Regions from separate parts of the Streptomyces sp. Z423-1 genome, predicted to be linked through region 1. Evidence: riboswitches for the same ligand, from Rfam matches in the RefSeq annotation. Region 1 holds a riboswitch; each other region holds the start of a gene.

Region 1 (4,837 bases):
GGGCGGGGTCGCGCGGTCGGTGAAGATGATGCGCGGCTACCTCTCCGAGCTGATCCATCGCAAGCGCGAAGCGCTCCCCGCCGAACCCACCCCGGGCGAGGACCTCATCTCCGGCCTCATCCGCGCCTCGGACCACGGCGAGCACCTCACCGAGAACGAGGCGGCGGCCATGGCCTTCATCCTGCTGTTCGCCGGTTTCGAGACCACCGTGAATCTCATCGGCAACGGCACCTATGCCCTCCTCACCCACCCCGGGCAACGCACCCGCCTCCAGCAGTCCCTCGCCCGGGGCGAACGCGCCCTGCTCGCAACCGGCGTCGAGGAACTCCTCCGCTACGACGGCCCCGTAGAGCTCGCCACCTGGCGGTTCGCCACGCAGCCGCTCACCATCGGCGGCCAGGACATCGCACCCGGCGATCCCGTCCTCGTCGTACTCGCCGCCGCCGACCGGGATCCGGAGCGGTTCGCGGACCCGGACACCCTCGACCTCGCCCGCCGTGACAACCAGCACCTCGGCTACGGCCATGGCATCCACTACTGCCTCGGCGCGCCCCTCGCCCGCCTGGAGGGCCAGACCGCGCTCGCCACCCTCCTCACCCGCCTGCCGGACCTGCGACTCGCGGTGGATCCGGGCGAACTGCGGTGGCGCGGCGGGCTCATCATGCGGGGGCTGCGGACGTTGCCGGTGGAGTTCACCCCCGTGCCGTAGCCGACCGGCACACACGCGGGGCACAAGCGGGGCACGCCGGGGGGCACAAGCGGCGGGACGCAAGCGCAAGTCACCAGCGCAAACATGACACGCGTTCAATTCTGTGATCTTCACGTGATCTGCGCGGCATTAACTTGTGACAAGTGATCGTCTGCCGATACGTTCACCCATCAGCGCGGCACCCCACCATCGGCGCCCCGCAGGTCCTTGCTGTCTCGCGAAAGGCCCCCGCATGCTCTCCGGGAACGGTCGTCACCGTCGCCCCCGCCAGGCACCCGCTCTCGTCGTCGCCGCCGGTGTGACCGGCTCAGCCATCGCCATTCCCCTCCTCGGCGCCACCGGCGCGAGCGCGGCCAGCGGGACGACCTGGGACCGGGTCGCGGAGTGCGAGACCGGTGGCTCCTGGAGTGCCGACACGGGTAACGGGTACTACGGCGGGCTCCAACTCTCCCAGGCGGACTGGGAGAAGTACGGCGGCCTCACCTACGCCGCGAGCGCGGACCGGGCCAGCCGTTCGCAGCAGATCGCCGTCGCCGAGAAGGTCCTCGCGGACCAGGGTGTCGGCGCGTGGGCGACCTGCGGTCCGCTCGTGGGGCTCGACACGGACTCCGCGTCGGCCCGGGTCGACACGGGTGTGGCCGGTGACGCGTCGAGCACTCCGTTGGATACGAGATCCGACGTTTCAGGCATTCTGTCCAACTCGCTTGGATTGTCCAACTCGCCCGGTGGCTCCTACTCCGGTGGCACCGGCAGTCCCGACGGCTCAAGTGGGGCCAACGGGTCCAATGGCTCCAACAGTTCCAATGGGCCCAACGGATCTGATGCACCCACGAATTCGATCAATCCCACCGAATCCGCTGAATCGGCCGAATCGGCCGAATCCACCCCGTCCTCCGGCTCCACCTCCTCCACCCCCTCCACCCCTTCCGGCGCCTCCACCCCCTCCTCCGGGTCCGAGTCCAGCGGATCCCCCGCATCCCCCGCATCCCCCACATTCCCCGGGTTCAGCCAATCCCCCGAATCGGGCGAATCCCTCCCATTCTCCTCGTCTCCTGACGTGTCATCGAGCACGCCAAGCACCTCGAACCTCACCGACACGGGCGCTCTCCTCGGCATCGGCAAGCACCGCGGGGGCAGCGCGAACGAGGATGCGGCGGGCGGTCGTACCGTCGAATCCTCCGGGCGGCACGCCTCGCGCAGTGGTGCCACCACCCGTGCGGCAGGCGACGGTTCATACACCGTCCGGGAGGGCGACAGCCTCTCGGGGATCGCCGACTCCCTTGGTGTGCAGGGCGGATGGTCCACCCTCTACGCCGAGAACAAGGACTCCCTCGGCGCCGACCCGGACCTCATCCTCCCCGGTCAGACGCTGGATGTCGGCGTCGAGTCGGCCGGCGAGTAGGTGCGGGAAACGGCCCACGAACAGCGGGAGTTCACGTCACACTTCGAGCCGAATGTCCGGTTTGGCGAAAGTGTGGGATGAGTCTCAGAAGCCCTGATCGTCTTTGAAATTCCGCCGATCGCGTGTCTACGGTCATGACCGCTCGCCAACACGAGCCCCGGTTGCCGCAACGCCGAATCCTGCCAGCGGCTGCCCGGGAACAGTCGTCGCGTCAAGCGCCGTAGGCAGGAGCGGGGGACCCAAGGTAAGTGCCGGGCCCGGCAGTTGAGGCGACTCAGCGCCGGAACCGGCTTGGGGTGAAGCCACGCCTCCGACGGAGGTGTGGCCGGGCAACTCAACCGGCCCGAACCCGACAGCTCACCTCGCAGGCGTCGGTGAGGGGATCCAACCATGCTGTTTTCCGGCAAGGGCAAGCACCGTCGTCCGTCCAAGACCGCTCGCGCCATCGCCGCCGTCGGCGTCACCGGCGCCGCCGCCGTCGCCGCCCCGCTGATGGCGGCCGGCAACGCCTCCGCCGCCACCGCCTCCGAGTGGGACGCGGTCGCCCAGTGCGAGTCCGGCGGCAACTGGTCCATCAACACCGGCAACGGCTACTACGGCGGCCTGCAGTTCTCCGCCTCGACCTGGGCCGCGTACGGCGGTACGCAGTACGCCGCCACGGCCGACCGGGCCACCAAGGCGCAGCAGATACAGATCGCCGAGAAGGTGCTCGCGGGTCAGGGCAAGGGCGCCTGGCCGCACTGCGGCAAGGGCCTGTCGAACGCCACCTACACCGGCGGCGGCTCCGCCGGCAGCGGCTCCTCGCAGAGCACCAAGCAGGAGAGCACCCAGCAGAGCACCGAGACCAGCACGCGTGCGACCGAGCAGCAGTCGGCCTCCCGCTCGCAGGAGCGTCCGGCCGCGAAGGAGACGGTCACCACCCCGACCGGCGGCAAGGTCAAGAAGGGCGACGGCGAGTACAAGGTCGTCGAGGGCGACTCGCTCAGCACCATCGCCGCCGAGCACGACGTCAAGGGCGGCTGGGAGAAGCTGTTCGAGCTGAACAAGGACATCGTCGAGGACGCCGACCTCATCTACCCGGGCCAGCAGCTGCACCTGAAGTAACACGGGTCCAGCTACGGTCCGAGGGGCTGACCCCCGTGAGGGTTCCTCCCCCGTTCCCCACGGGCTTCCCGCCCCGGTGCGTGTTCCCCCGTACGCACCGGGGCGGGGCTTTTTGTGTCACCGTTACGCACCGGCGTCTTTGTTCCGTTCGGAAACAATTTACTCTCGGTTCCGTCCACGGGGTGGGCGACCGGCTGGCCGATCGCACGGAGCCGGTTAGGCTCGTCTCGCAGAGCCGCTGCGGTCCTGCTCAACCGCGTCACATCCACGAAGGAGATGCTCGTGCCGTCCATCGACGTCGTCGTAGCCCGGGAAATCCTGGACTCCCGAGGCAACCCCACGGTCGAGGTCGAGGTCGGCCTCGACGACGGCAGCACGGGTCGTGCCGCCGTCCCGTCCGGCGCCTCCACGGGCGCCTTCGAGGCCATCGAACTCCGCGACGGCGACCCCAACCGTTACCTCGGCAAGGGCGTCGAGAAGGCCGTCCTGGCCGTCATCGAGCAGATCGGGCCGGAGCTGGTCGGCTACGACGCCACCGAGCAGCGCCTGATCGACCAGGCGATGTTCGACCTGGACGCCACCGACAACAAGGGCTCCCTCGGCGCCAACGCCATCCTCGGCGTCTCGCTCGCCGTCGCGCACGCCGCCTCCGAGGCCAGCGACCTCCCCCTCTTCCGCTACCTGGGCGGCCCCAACGCGCACCTGCTGCCGGTGCCGATGATGAACATCCTGAACGGCGGCTCGCACGCCGACTCCAACGTGGACATCCAGGAGTTCATGATCGCCCCGATCGGCGCGGAGTCCTTCTCCGAGGCCCTGCGCTGGGGCGCCGAGGTCTACCACACCCTGAAGAAGGTCCTGAAGAGCAAGGGCCTGGCCACCGGCCTCGGCGACGAGGGCGGCTTCGCCCCGAACCTGGACTCCAACCGCGCCGCCCTCGACCTCATCCTCGAGGCCATCAAGGAGGCCGGCTACACCCCCGGCGAGCAGATCGCCCTCGCGCTCGACGTGGCCGCGTCCGAGTTCTACAAGGACGGCGTCTACGTCTTCGAGGGCAAGGAGCGCTCGGCCACCGAGATGACCGAGTACTACGCCGAGCTGGTCGAGGCGTACCCGCTGGTCTCCATCGAGGACCCGCTGTTCGAGGACGACTGGGAGGGCTGGAAGACCATCACCGCCAAGCTCGGTGACAAGGTCCAGCTCGTCGGCGACGACCTGTTCGTCACCAACCCCGAGCGCCTCGCCCGCGGCATCGAGGAGGGCGCGGCCAACGCCCTGCTGGTCAAGGTCAACCAGATCGGCTCGCTGACCGAGACGCTGGACGCCGTCGAGCTGGCCCAGCGCAACGGCTTCAAGTGCATGATGTCCCACCGCTCCGGCGAGACCGAGGACGTCACGATCGCCGACCTCGCCGTCGCCACCAACTGCGGCCAGATCAAGACCGGCGCCCCGGCCCGCTCCGAGCGCGTCGCCAAGTACAACCAGCTGCTGCGCATCGAGGAGATCCTCGACGACGCCGCGGTGTACGCCGGCCGCAGCGCGTTCCCCCGCTTCAAGGGCTGACAGCTGACACCCGGCCGACACCCTGGCTGACACCAGTAGGCAGCGTCGTACGTACGTCC
Region 2 (4,837 bases), 4.7 Mb from region 1:
CGGGGTCGGCGGGGACGGCGAGGCCGAGTGCCTGACCGGCGCGCAGCGCCACGCGCGTGTGCCCCTCGGGCGAGAGGTGCAGCCGGTCGTCGTCCCAGGCGCGGCGGTCCTGAACGGACTTGAGCGACCACAGGTCGAGCACCGGGCAGCCGTACCGGTCGGCGATGGCCCGCACATGCCCGTTGTAGGTGGCGATCTTGCCGCGCAGGTGCCTGAGCAAGGGGACGCCCCGGGTGTCGAAGCCGGTCGTCACCAGCACGGTGCCCACGGCGTCGGTCAGCGCGGCGACCGCCCGCTCGAAGCGCTCGGCCACGTCGTCCGGGTCGGTGCCCGGGCGGATGATGTCGTTGCCGCCCGCGCAGAACGAGACCAGGTCCGGGGCGAGTTCGATGGCCTGCGGAACCTGGTCCGCCACGATCTGGTCGAGCAGCTTGCCGCGCACGGCGAGGTTGGTGTACTGGAAGTCGCCTTCGGGTCGGCGGTCCGCGAGCAGTACGGCGAACCGGTCCGCCCAGCCGACGAACGCCCCGTCGGGGCCGGGGTCGCCGACGCCCTCGGTGAAGCTGTCCCCCACCGCCACGTACGACCCGATCACTGATCTGCTGTCATTCTTCGAATCGTCTCCCACGTCGGGACATCATTCCCCTTCGAATGTGACCTACGCGACCGTAGGAAGGGGTTGACGGACGGTGACAAAGGCCACGGCCAAAGGATTGGTCAACTGCGGAATAAGCCCCGGTGACCGAAGACCCGCCGAAGGCCGGACCCGGGGATCGGGGTCCGGCCTTCGATGGTGTGAGCGGCGCGCGCGTCAGCCGATGGAGACGCCCTTCGACCGCAGGTAGGCGACCGGGTCGATGTCCGAGCCGTAGTTCGGCGTGGTGCGGATCTCGAAGTGCAGGTGCGGTCCGGTCGAGTTGCCGGTCGAGCCGGAGAGGCCGATCTGCTGGCCCGCGCTCACGCTCTGGCCGCTGGAGACGGAGAGCGCGGACAGGTGGGCGTACTGCGCGTAGTACCCGTCGGCGAGCTTGATGACGACCTGGTTGCCGTACGCGCCGGCCCAGCCCGCGGAGACGACCGTGCCCGCGCCGACGGCCTTGAGCGGGGTGCCGCTCGGGGCGGCGAAGTCGACGCCCGTGTGGTAGCCGCTGGACCACATGCTGCCGGCCACGCGGTAGGCGGTGCCGACGGCGGCGCCGTCCACGGGGGCGGTGAAGCCGCTGACGGTGCTGGTGTCGGCGGCCTGGGCGGAGGCCTCGGAGGAGGCGGATTCGGACGATCCGGACGACTGCGCCGCGGACTCGGAGGCGTTCGAGGACTCCGTCGTCTGCGCAGACGCCGCCGACTTGGGCGAAGCGGCGGAAGCGGACGACGGCTTGCCGCTGCTCGTCGCGGCCTTCTTGCCGATCGTGAGCTTCAGGCCGGGGTGGATGAGCGACGGGTTCTCGCCGACGGCCTCACGGTTGTCCTCGTAGAGCCGCTGCCAGCCACCGCTGACGTTCTGCTCGTCGGCGATCTTCGAGAGGTAGTCGCCGACCTTCACCGAATACGTCCGCACACCTGCCTTCGTGGCGGCGGACTTCTTTTCGGCGGCCTTCTGCTGGACGGCCGTCTTCTGGGTCGGGACCGACTGAACGGCCTTTTCCGCGGTGGACTGGGGAGTGGCTGCGTGGGCACCGGCGGCCCCCATGAGCGGGAGGGCGAGTGCGGCGCCACCGGTTCCGGCGACGGCGATGGAGCGGGTGAAGCGCTGGGTCTTCGGACGGCGGTGCTTACCCTTCGCGGGCATGGCGAATTCCTCTCCGGCGCCTGCGAGGTGAGCTGTCGGGTGCGGACTGGAGATGTCCGGCCGCGCCGAAACGCGGCTTTACCCCGAGCCGTTCCGGAGACCGGAACAGGCGGTTCTACCTGTGGGTCCCCCGCTCCTGCCGAACACGGGTGAGTTTGCGCGGGCACCGGGCGGCGGCAGGATTCGGCGTTCCGCCCGGATCGGTGTGGAACGTAAGCGAGCCAAGACGCACGGGACAAGCAAGAGGTTGCGCAGGAACGCCGTTTTCGTGATCCGTTCACCCGAATTCCGGTCACACTGCGTGCATTACGGCGCCGCCGTTTTCCGTAAAGACCCTTGAAAACCATGCGAATTACGTGAACATGACGAGCGACGCTGGGTCACAGATATGACGCTGCTCACGTGACCCTGCTCCAGGCTCCTTTATTCCAGAGCGAGTTGGAATGAAGAGGCTAATTCGGACAGAAGGCTCAGATGCGACGCAGCCGGAAAACAGCCGCATCAAGGTCGCCCCGCAATTCCGTACGCAGTCCGTGATGCAGCAATACGGCACCTCGGTGCACTTCGCCCGTTTCACGGCATTCGTACGACGCTGCCGGATCCAGCCCGCGCAACCGCAGCGCCGGGAGGGGTTCCCCGTAGCTCTGCGCCTGAAGCCAGGCGAGGACGACGGACTCGTCACCGCGTACGTACTGCACGGCACTGAGCCCACCGGCCGGCGGCCGCAGCCGGTAGAGGTCGCCGTGCTGCACGAGGGGCCGGATCTCCTTGTAGAGGGCCACCCAGTCCCGCGCCTCGGCCAGCTCCTCGTCGGTCCACTGCATGAGGTCGCCGCCGACGCCGAGCACCCCGGCCATGGCACTGACGAAGCGGAAGCGCAGTGTGCTGATCCGGCCGTTCAGCTGGGTGTTGGGGCTGTCGGTGACCCAGGCGGCCATCACGCGCGCGGGATGGATCTGACTGAAGCCGTGCTGGATGGCGAGCCGGTCGAGCGGGTCGGTGTTGTCGGAGGTCCACACCTGGTCGGTGCGGCTCAGCACTCCGAGGTCGATCCGGCCGCCGCCACCCGAGCAGGACTCGAAGGCGACGCCCGGGTGCGCCGCCCGCAGGCGGTCCAAAAGGGCATAAAAGGCACGTACATGGTCGACCCACAGCCGCTGCGGGTAGGGCTCGCCGGGCCACCCGGCATCCGTGAAGCAGCGGTTGAAGTCCCACTTGACGTAGTCGATGCGCGCACTGGAGAGGAGTGCGTGGAGCTGCTCCCAGAGGTACTCCTGGACATCCTCCCGCGCGAGGTTGAGTACGAGCTGATTGCGCATCTCTGTCCGCTTTCGTCCCGGCTGGAACTGCACCCAGTCGGGGTGGGCGCGGTAGAGATCACTGTCCGGGTTGACCATCTCGGGTTCCACCCAGATCCCGAACTGCATCCCCAGGGCGTGCACGTCGTCGGCGAGCGGCTTGAGACCGGCCGGGAAGCGGTCGGGGTTGGGTGTCCAGTCGCCGAGCCCCGCGCGGTCGCTGGTGCGCGCCCCGAACCAGCCGTCGTCGACGACGAACAGCTCCACGCCGATCGCCGCGGCCCGCCGCGCGAGCGCCCGCTGCTGCTCCTCGGAGATGTCGAACTCGGTGGCCTCCCAGGAGTTGAACAGCACCGGCCGGTCCCGCTCGGCGTCGGGCACGACGTACGCGCGCTGGTAGGCGTGCCACGCCCGGCTGGCCCCGCCGAAGCCGCCGTCGCTCCACAGGCCGGCGAAGACGGGCGTGGTGAAGGACTCCCCCGCGGCCAGCCGCAGCAGCCCCGAGTCGTCATAGCCGGCGCCGCCGGTGATCTGCACGCGCGCGTCCGGCAGGTGCGCCACCGCGATCCGCCACGAGCCCGACCAGCCGAGGGCGCAGCCGTACACCTCGCCGCGCTCCTCGGTCGCGTCGGCGTCCAGCGCCACCCACGACAGGTGTTGGTGCCCGGTGTGACCTCGGCGGCTGCCGATGACCTTCTCGCCGTAGGTGAGATACGACCGGGTCAGCCGGGACTCGGCCGCCCACCGGCCATGCAGCTGGGACAGCCGCCACTGGTCGCGGTCCGGCAGGGTCCAGGTGGCGGAGTCGGCGCGCAGCACCTCGACCACGGGCCCGTCGTTGTGCAGGGTCACCCAGCGCTCGACGACGTCGTCACGCATCCGGTAGTGCAGCGTGATCGCCAGCCCCGCGTCCCGGAAGCGCAGGCGCAGCTCGTCGTCGCCGGTCTCGTACGTCTCGAAGGTCCACTCGGTGCCGCGTCGCTCGTCGGTGCGCACGGACAGGGCGGGGCGGACGAAGCGGGGGCCTCCTTCGATCGGGTACTCCTCCCGTCCGTCGAGCGGGGACTCGAAGGGCCAGTGGTCCGGCAGCGGGCGCACCGCGAGGGCTTCGGCGTCGGCGAGTGCGATCCTGGGGCCCCAGTGCAGATGCAGCAGCTCGTCGTTCTCAGTGAGGTGCACGGCGTAGCTGCTCGTGGGCCCGGACAGCAGCCACGTACGCTCGTTCCCGGCGATCTCGACCATTCAGTCCTCACAGATTCCGACAGGTCCGCTCAAGCACCAACATCATCAAGGGCGGGGAGCCCCCGGGGCAATGCCTGTGGACAACTCCCCCAACTCCCCGTGACCGCCTGTGGACAACTCATTGGCCGAGGAATCCGTGCCGTATCGTCGGGGGACGTGCCCGTCGACGAGCCGCGCCGGCGGGGCCGATGGGAGGGAGCCCCCGTGACGCAGCAGGTGCCGTCGACCGAGCCGGAGCTGGCCGGAGTGCGCAACTTCCGTGACGTGGGCGGACTGCCGACCGTGGACGGGCGCCGGGTGCGACACGGGGTGCTGTTCCGCAGCGGCCACCTCGCGCACGCCACCGCGGACGACGCCGCGTTCCTCGCCTCCCTTGGGCTGCACACGATCTTCGACTTCCGCAACGCCGCGGACCAGCAGCTGGAGGGCCCGGACGTCGAGCTGCCGGGCGTGCGCAACGTCAATCTGCCGCTGACGGACCCGGCGGACGGCGCCGAGTTCTGGAAGA
Region 3 (4,837 bases), 1.9 Mb from region 1:
CCGCCGGGTTCCTCGTCGGTGTCGTCCAGGTACGGCAGCAAGGGGTGCGTCCGCTCCGGCGGCGCCACCCGTGCCTCGTCCAGCGCGTCCAGCGGGGTGATCCACGCCGACACCGAGGTGGCGAAGGACTTGCCGAGGAACGGGCCGAGAGGGACGTACTCCCAGGCCTGGATGTCGCGGGCGGACCAGTCGTTGAGGAGACACAGGCCGAAGACGTGGTCGCGGAAGCCGGACAGCGGGACGGGCGTGCCCATCGCCGACGGGACGCCGACCACGAAGCCGACCTCGGCCTCGATGTCCAGGCGGACGGACGGGCCGAAGACCGGCGCGGCGTCGGTCGGGGCCTTGCGCTGGCCGCAGGGGCGGGCGACGTCCGTGCCGGAGACGACGACCGTGCCCGAGCGGCCGTGGTAACCGATCGGCAGATGCTTCCAGTTGGGGGTGAGGGAGTCGGCCGCGTCGGGGCGGAAGATCCGGCCGACGTTCCGGGCGTGGTTCTCGGACGCGTAGAAGTCGACGTAGTCCGCGACCTCGAAGGGCAGGTGCAGGGTCACCGAGGAGAGGGGGTGCAGCAGGGGCGCGAGGGTCTCGCGGTGGGAGGGCACGGTGACCCAGGCGGTCAGTGCCCGCCGGACGTCCGACCAGGCGGTGCGGCCCGCGGCGAGCAGCGGGTTCAGGGTCGGGCGGGCCAGCAGTTCGGCGTACGGGGAACCGAGCGCCAGCGCCGCCGCGCCGGCGTCGAGGACGTGGTCGCCGAGGCGGACTCCCACCGTCCGGTCGGCGGAGCCGGCGGGCGAGAACACGCCGTACGGAAGGTTGTGCGGGCCGAAGGGGTCGCCCTCGGGGACATCGAAGGGGGGCATGGGGTGCTGCCTCACTTTCGTACGCGGTCCATGCGGTCGCGGATCACGTTACGGCTGGGGCCTCTGTCTTGGGAGTGTCTGCAGCGCGACAAATGGATCTTGATGTTCTGAATTTCGTCCCTCAGGTCCGTCACAACGACCGCCCCCGATCCGTCAGTGCAGTGAAAGCAAGCATCGCACCGGCCACTGACAACAGGAGGCAGCACCATGCAGGCACGGATGACGAACCCGGCGTACGTCCTCCCGAACGCGATGAAGGGCATCGGCACCCTCACCCAGGCCATCGGGGAGGGCGGGCTGTCCCAGGAGTTCGCGGAGCTCGTGGCGCTGCGGGTCAGCCAGATCAACGGATGCGGCGCGTGCGTGTACGGGCATGTGCACAATCTGCGCAAGGCGGGCGTGAGCGAGGAGCGCATCACATCGGTCGTCACCTGGCGGCACGCGCCCTACTACAGCGACGCCGAGCGCGCCGCGCTGACGCTCGCGGAGAAGATGACGCGGCTCGCCGACCTGTCCGAGGAGTCGGTTCCGGACGTGTTGTGGGACGAGGTCGCCGACCACTTCGACGAGAAGGAACTGTCGGCGCTGATCCTGACCATCTCGCTGACGAACCTGTTCAACCGCATCAACACCACGATCAAGGAGCCTGCGGGCACCACGTGGGGGTGAAAAGCAGACAGGCGGACGATAGTTGGGGATGAACGGTGTGGGTGCGTTGTCCGTATTCTCTGATCATGGCCGCACCCACCGCATATGCCGCGCGCACCGAGTACGCGCGTACCGACTACGCCCTCATCGCCACTGACCTGGACGGAACGCTGCTGCGCGGCGACGACACGGTCTCCGACCGTTCGCTCGCCGCGCTCGCGCGGGTCTCGGCGGCCGGTGCCCGGCATCTGGTGGTGACCGGACGGCCGGCGCCGAGGGTGCGACCGCTGCTGGAGTTCCTGGGCGGCGGGGGGCTCGCGGTGTGCGGGCAGGGCGCGCAGTTGTACGACGCCGGCGCGGACCGTCTGCTGTGGTCCGTCACGTTGGACCGGGAACTCGCCGAGACCGCCCTCGGCAAGATCGAGGCCGAGGTCGGCCAGGTGTACGCGGCCGTCGACCAGGACGGCGTGGACGGGCTCACGCTCATCGAGCCCGGCTATCTGATGCCGCACCCCACGCTGCCCGCGGTGCGGGTCGACCGTCGCGAGGACCTGTGGTGCGCGCCGATCAGCAAGGTGCTGCTGCGCCATCCGGCCCTGACCGACGACGAGTTGGCGGCGGTGGCCCGCACGGTGGTCGGCTCGCTCGCGACCGTCACCATGTCGGGGCCGGGGACGGTCGAGCTCCAGCCGTGCGGCATCACCAAGGCGACGGGGCTGGCGCTGGCGGCCCGCTATCTGGGCCTGAGTCCGCAGCAGACCATCGCCTTCGGGGACATGCCCAACGACATCCCCATGTTCGACTGGGCGGCGTACGGCGTCGCCATGGCCAACGCCCACCCCGAACTCAAGGCGGTGGCCGACGAGATCACCCTGTCGAACGAGGACGACGGCATCGCCGTCGTCCTCGAACGGCTGCTCGCCCGGGCTCAGTAGGGGCCGAAGACGTTGTCGATGGAGCCGTAGCGGGCGGCCGCGTAGTTGCAGGCGGCGGTGATGTTGGCGACCGGGTCGTACGGGTCGAAGGCGGTGCCGGGCACGTGGTAGGCGGCGAAGGTCGGGTCGATGACCTGGAGCAGGCCCTTCGACGGGGTGCCCTTGGCGGCGTTGGAGTCCCAGTTGTTGATGGCGTACGGGTTGCCGGACGACTCACGCATGATGTTGCGGTAGATGCCGTTGTACGAGCCCGGAATCCCGTGCTGCGCCATGATGTCGAGCGACTCGCGGATCCAGCCGTCGAGGTTGTTCGGGTACGTCGTGGCCGTGGCGGCGGTGGTGACGGCCGTGGGCGTGGCGGCGGAGGCGCTGGTGGCCCCCATCAGCGGGAGGGCGAGCACGGCCACGCCGGTACCGGCGACGGCGAGCTTGCGGGCGATGCGGGCAGAGCGGGAGCGGCGGTACTGACCGTTTGCAGTCATGGGGGATGTCCTCTCCGGCGCCTGCGAGGTGAGCTGTCGGGTTCGGGCGGGGAGGTGCCCGGCCGCGCCCTTGCGAGTGCGACTTCACCCCAAGCCGTTCCGTGTGTCGTTGCGTACGACATCCGGCCCGGCGACTTACCTGGGTCCCCCGCTCCTGCCGTGCGGTGAGTGAGTCCGTCATGGGTGGCGCGGGCGGCGGCAGGATTCGGCGTTCCGCCCGACTGGCCGGGAACGTATGCGAGAGCACATGTCCGAAACAAGTAGCGGATTCATATATTGCGCGATTTGATCTTCGAACTGCGTGTTTGCCATGCTTGATCCTTTGCGGTCGGCAAGGGGCAACTCGGCGGCGCGTAAAGGCGGATCGCGGGATCTCTGTGAGGGGATCGTGAAGGCGTACGCGTGAGCCAACTCACGCGCAAGTAGAAGAACGGCAATTCGGGCAATGCGCCCAAGTGCTGCTCAACCGGCGGTCCGTGGGATGCGCTTCTCCCAGGTCCGATGGAAGGTCACCTCTTCATCGGCGGTGCAAATTGCCTCATTTGCGGACAAGGAGTCCTCTGTGGACGGACAGTGGATCGTCCTCGCCGATGGGGCGAGGGGCCGGATAGGCGACGCCGTGCGGCTCGGACTGCTCCGGTTCCTCGAAGGCGAGGGGCGAGACCTCGAAGGTGACGTCCTCGGTGGTGCCCGGGGCCCACGGCACGATCCGGTCGCGCCCCTCACGCGCGGAGAGGTTCATCACACCCGCGTCACCAGGGTCGAGGATCCGTCCGGCGCCACATCGCACACGCGCGTGATGACCTGGCCGCGGGGCACCTGTGACGTCAGCCGCAGCCGCGCCCGCGGCCGGCGCAGGGTCTCCTGGAGGAAGCCGATCGCCGGGCCGGGCGGCAGGCCGCGGTCGGGGTACTGGTGGGACCAGGGGCCGATCTGGCCGCGGACGCGGTCGGGCGGGAGGTGTTCGACCAGGCGGAGCACCGTGTCGCGGTACGGGTCGTGCCAGCCGCCCACCGCGAGGACGGCCGCCCGGATCGCGCCGTAGTCCTCGCAGACGCTGCCGTGCCGGCAGTGGTCGTCGCGCTTCTGGTGGTCGAGCCAGGTGTGCAGAAAGGGTTCGACCTCGTCGAGGCGCCGCAGCTGCATGTCCCGCCAGGCGTCGCCGACATACCGCGGATCGGGCGGGCGGCAGACGAACGCCAGCATGGTCGCCGCCCACGCGTGCATGTCCACGGCGAGGACGGAACCTCCCATGTACTGCACGTCGTTGTCGTAGCGATCGTCCGTGGAGCAGACCGTGACGATCGCATTGAGCGGCTCGGGCGGCTCGGGCGCAAGGGCCGCGATCTGGAGGGAGTTGAAGCCGCGGCCAGCCAGTTCACCACCCGGCGTACCAGAGGTGGCGCTGGTGGTCGCGGGGCGCGGTCCAGTCGGTCAGGCGGTACGGGAGGTACTCCAGAGGATGGCTTCAGTGGACCGGGTGCATCGTGCGGCGCAGCCAGGGCGCGGCGGCCGGCACCACCAGGCCGGCGAAGGCGGCGGGGGCGAGCTTGGTGGTGGCCGACATGCCGGAGGTCGGCGGGGCTATGAGGAGGAAGGACAGGCCGCCGGGGACGACACCAAGGGCGATCTTGTGGGAGGCGTGCGGCCGGCTGTGGCCCATCCGCACCCACAGGGCGGCCACCAGCGGCGCGAGGGCGACTTCGAAGGCGCCCAGGGCGGAGGCTTACCAACTGGTGGGGAAGTCGAAGCCGAGGATCGTCGTCTCGGCGTTCGACGCGGGCGGCAGCATCATCGTGGAGTACGCCTGGAAAGGGACGAAGTTGAAGACCGTCGAGGAGAGGAAGAGCACGACGTACGGGCGCAGTCGGCCGCGTTCCTCGGGGGTCACCCGCAGGGTCATGAACAT

What was found. Region 1 has a riboswitch for cyclic di-AMP ahead of HJD23_RS25235 (transglycosylase family protein). Riboswitches for the same ligand answer to the same signal wherever they lie in the genome.
Region 2: linked by a shared signal. The riboswitch ahead of HJD23_RS04365 (LysM peptidoglycan-binding domain-containing M23 family metallopeptidase) and the one ahead of HJD23_RS25235 (transglycosylase family protein) in region 1 are both predicted to bind cyclic di-AMP.
Region 3: linked by a shared signal. The riboswitch ahead of HJD23_RS16680 (transglycosylase SLT domain-containing protein) and the one ahead of HJD23_RS25235 (transglycosylase family protein) in region 1 are both predicted to bind cyclic di-AMP.

What each region holds. Positions count from the first base shown of each region.
Region 1 covers NZ_CP053109.1:5,623,895-5,628,731, forward strand. The annotation lists gene HJD23_RS25225 (cytochrome P450) at 1-709, shown strand, start outside; gene HJD23_RS25230 (transglycosylase family protein) at 942-2,111, shown strand; cyclic di-AMP (ydaO/yuaA leader) riboswitch at 2,318-2,497, shown strand; gene HJD23_RS25235 (transglycosylase family protein) at 2,502-3,215, shown strand; gene eno (phosphopyruvate hydratase) at 3,498-4,778, shown strand.
Region 2 covers NZ_CP053109.1:931,656-936,492, forward strand. The annotation lists gene HJD23_RS04360 (SGNH/GDSL hydrolase family protein) at 1-595, opposite strand, end outside; gene HJD23_RS04365 (LysM peptidoglycan-binding domain-containing M23 family metallopeptidase) at 812-1,789, opposite strand; cyclic di-AMP (ydaO/yuaA leader) riboswitch at 1,794-1,951, opposite strand; gene HJD23_RS04370 (alpha-galactosidase) at 2,260-4,329, opposite strand; gene HJD23_RS04375 (tyrosine-protein phosphatase) at 4,534-4,837, shown strand, end outside.
Region 3 covers NZ_CP053109.1:3,725,364-3,730,200, reverse strand. The annotation lists gene fahA (fumarylacetoacetase) at 1-863, opposite strand, end outside; gene HJD23_RS16690 (carboxymuconolactone decarboxylase family protein) at 1,071-1,532, shown strand; gene HJD23_RS16685 (HAD family hydrolase) at 1,598-2,446, shown strand; gene HJD23_RS16680 (transglycosylase SLT domain-containing protein) at 2,440-2,928, opposite strand; cyclic di-AMP (ydaO/yuaA leader) riboswitch at 2,934-3,109, opposite strand; partial or broken gene HJD23_RS16675 (CocE/NonD family hydrolase) at 3,391-4,387, opposite strand; partial or broken gene HJD23_RS16670 (peptide MFS transporter) at 4,397-4,837, opposite strand, start outside.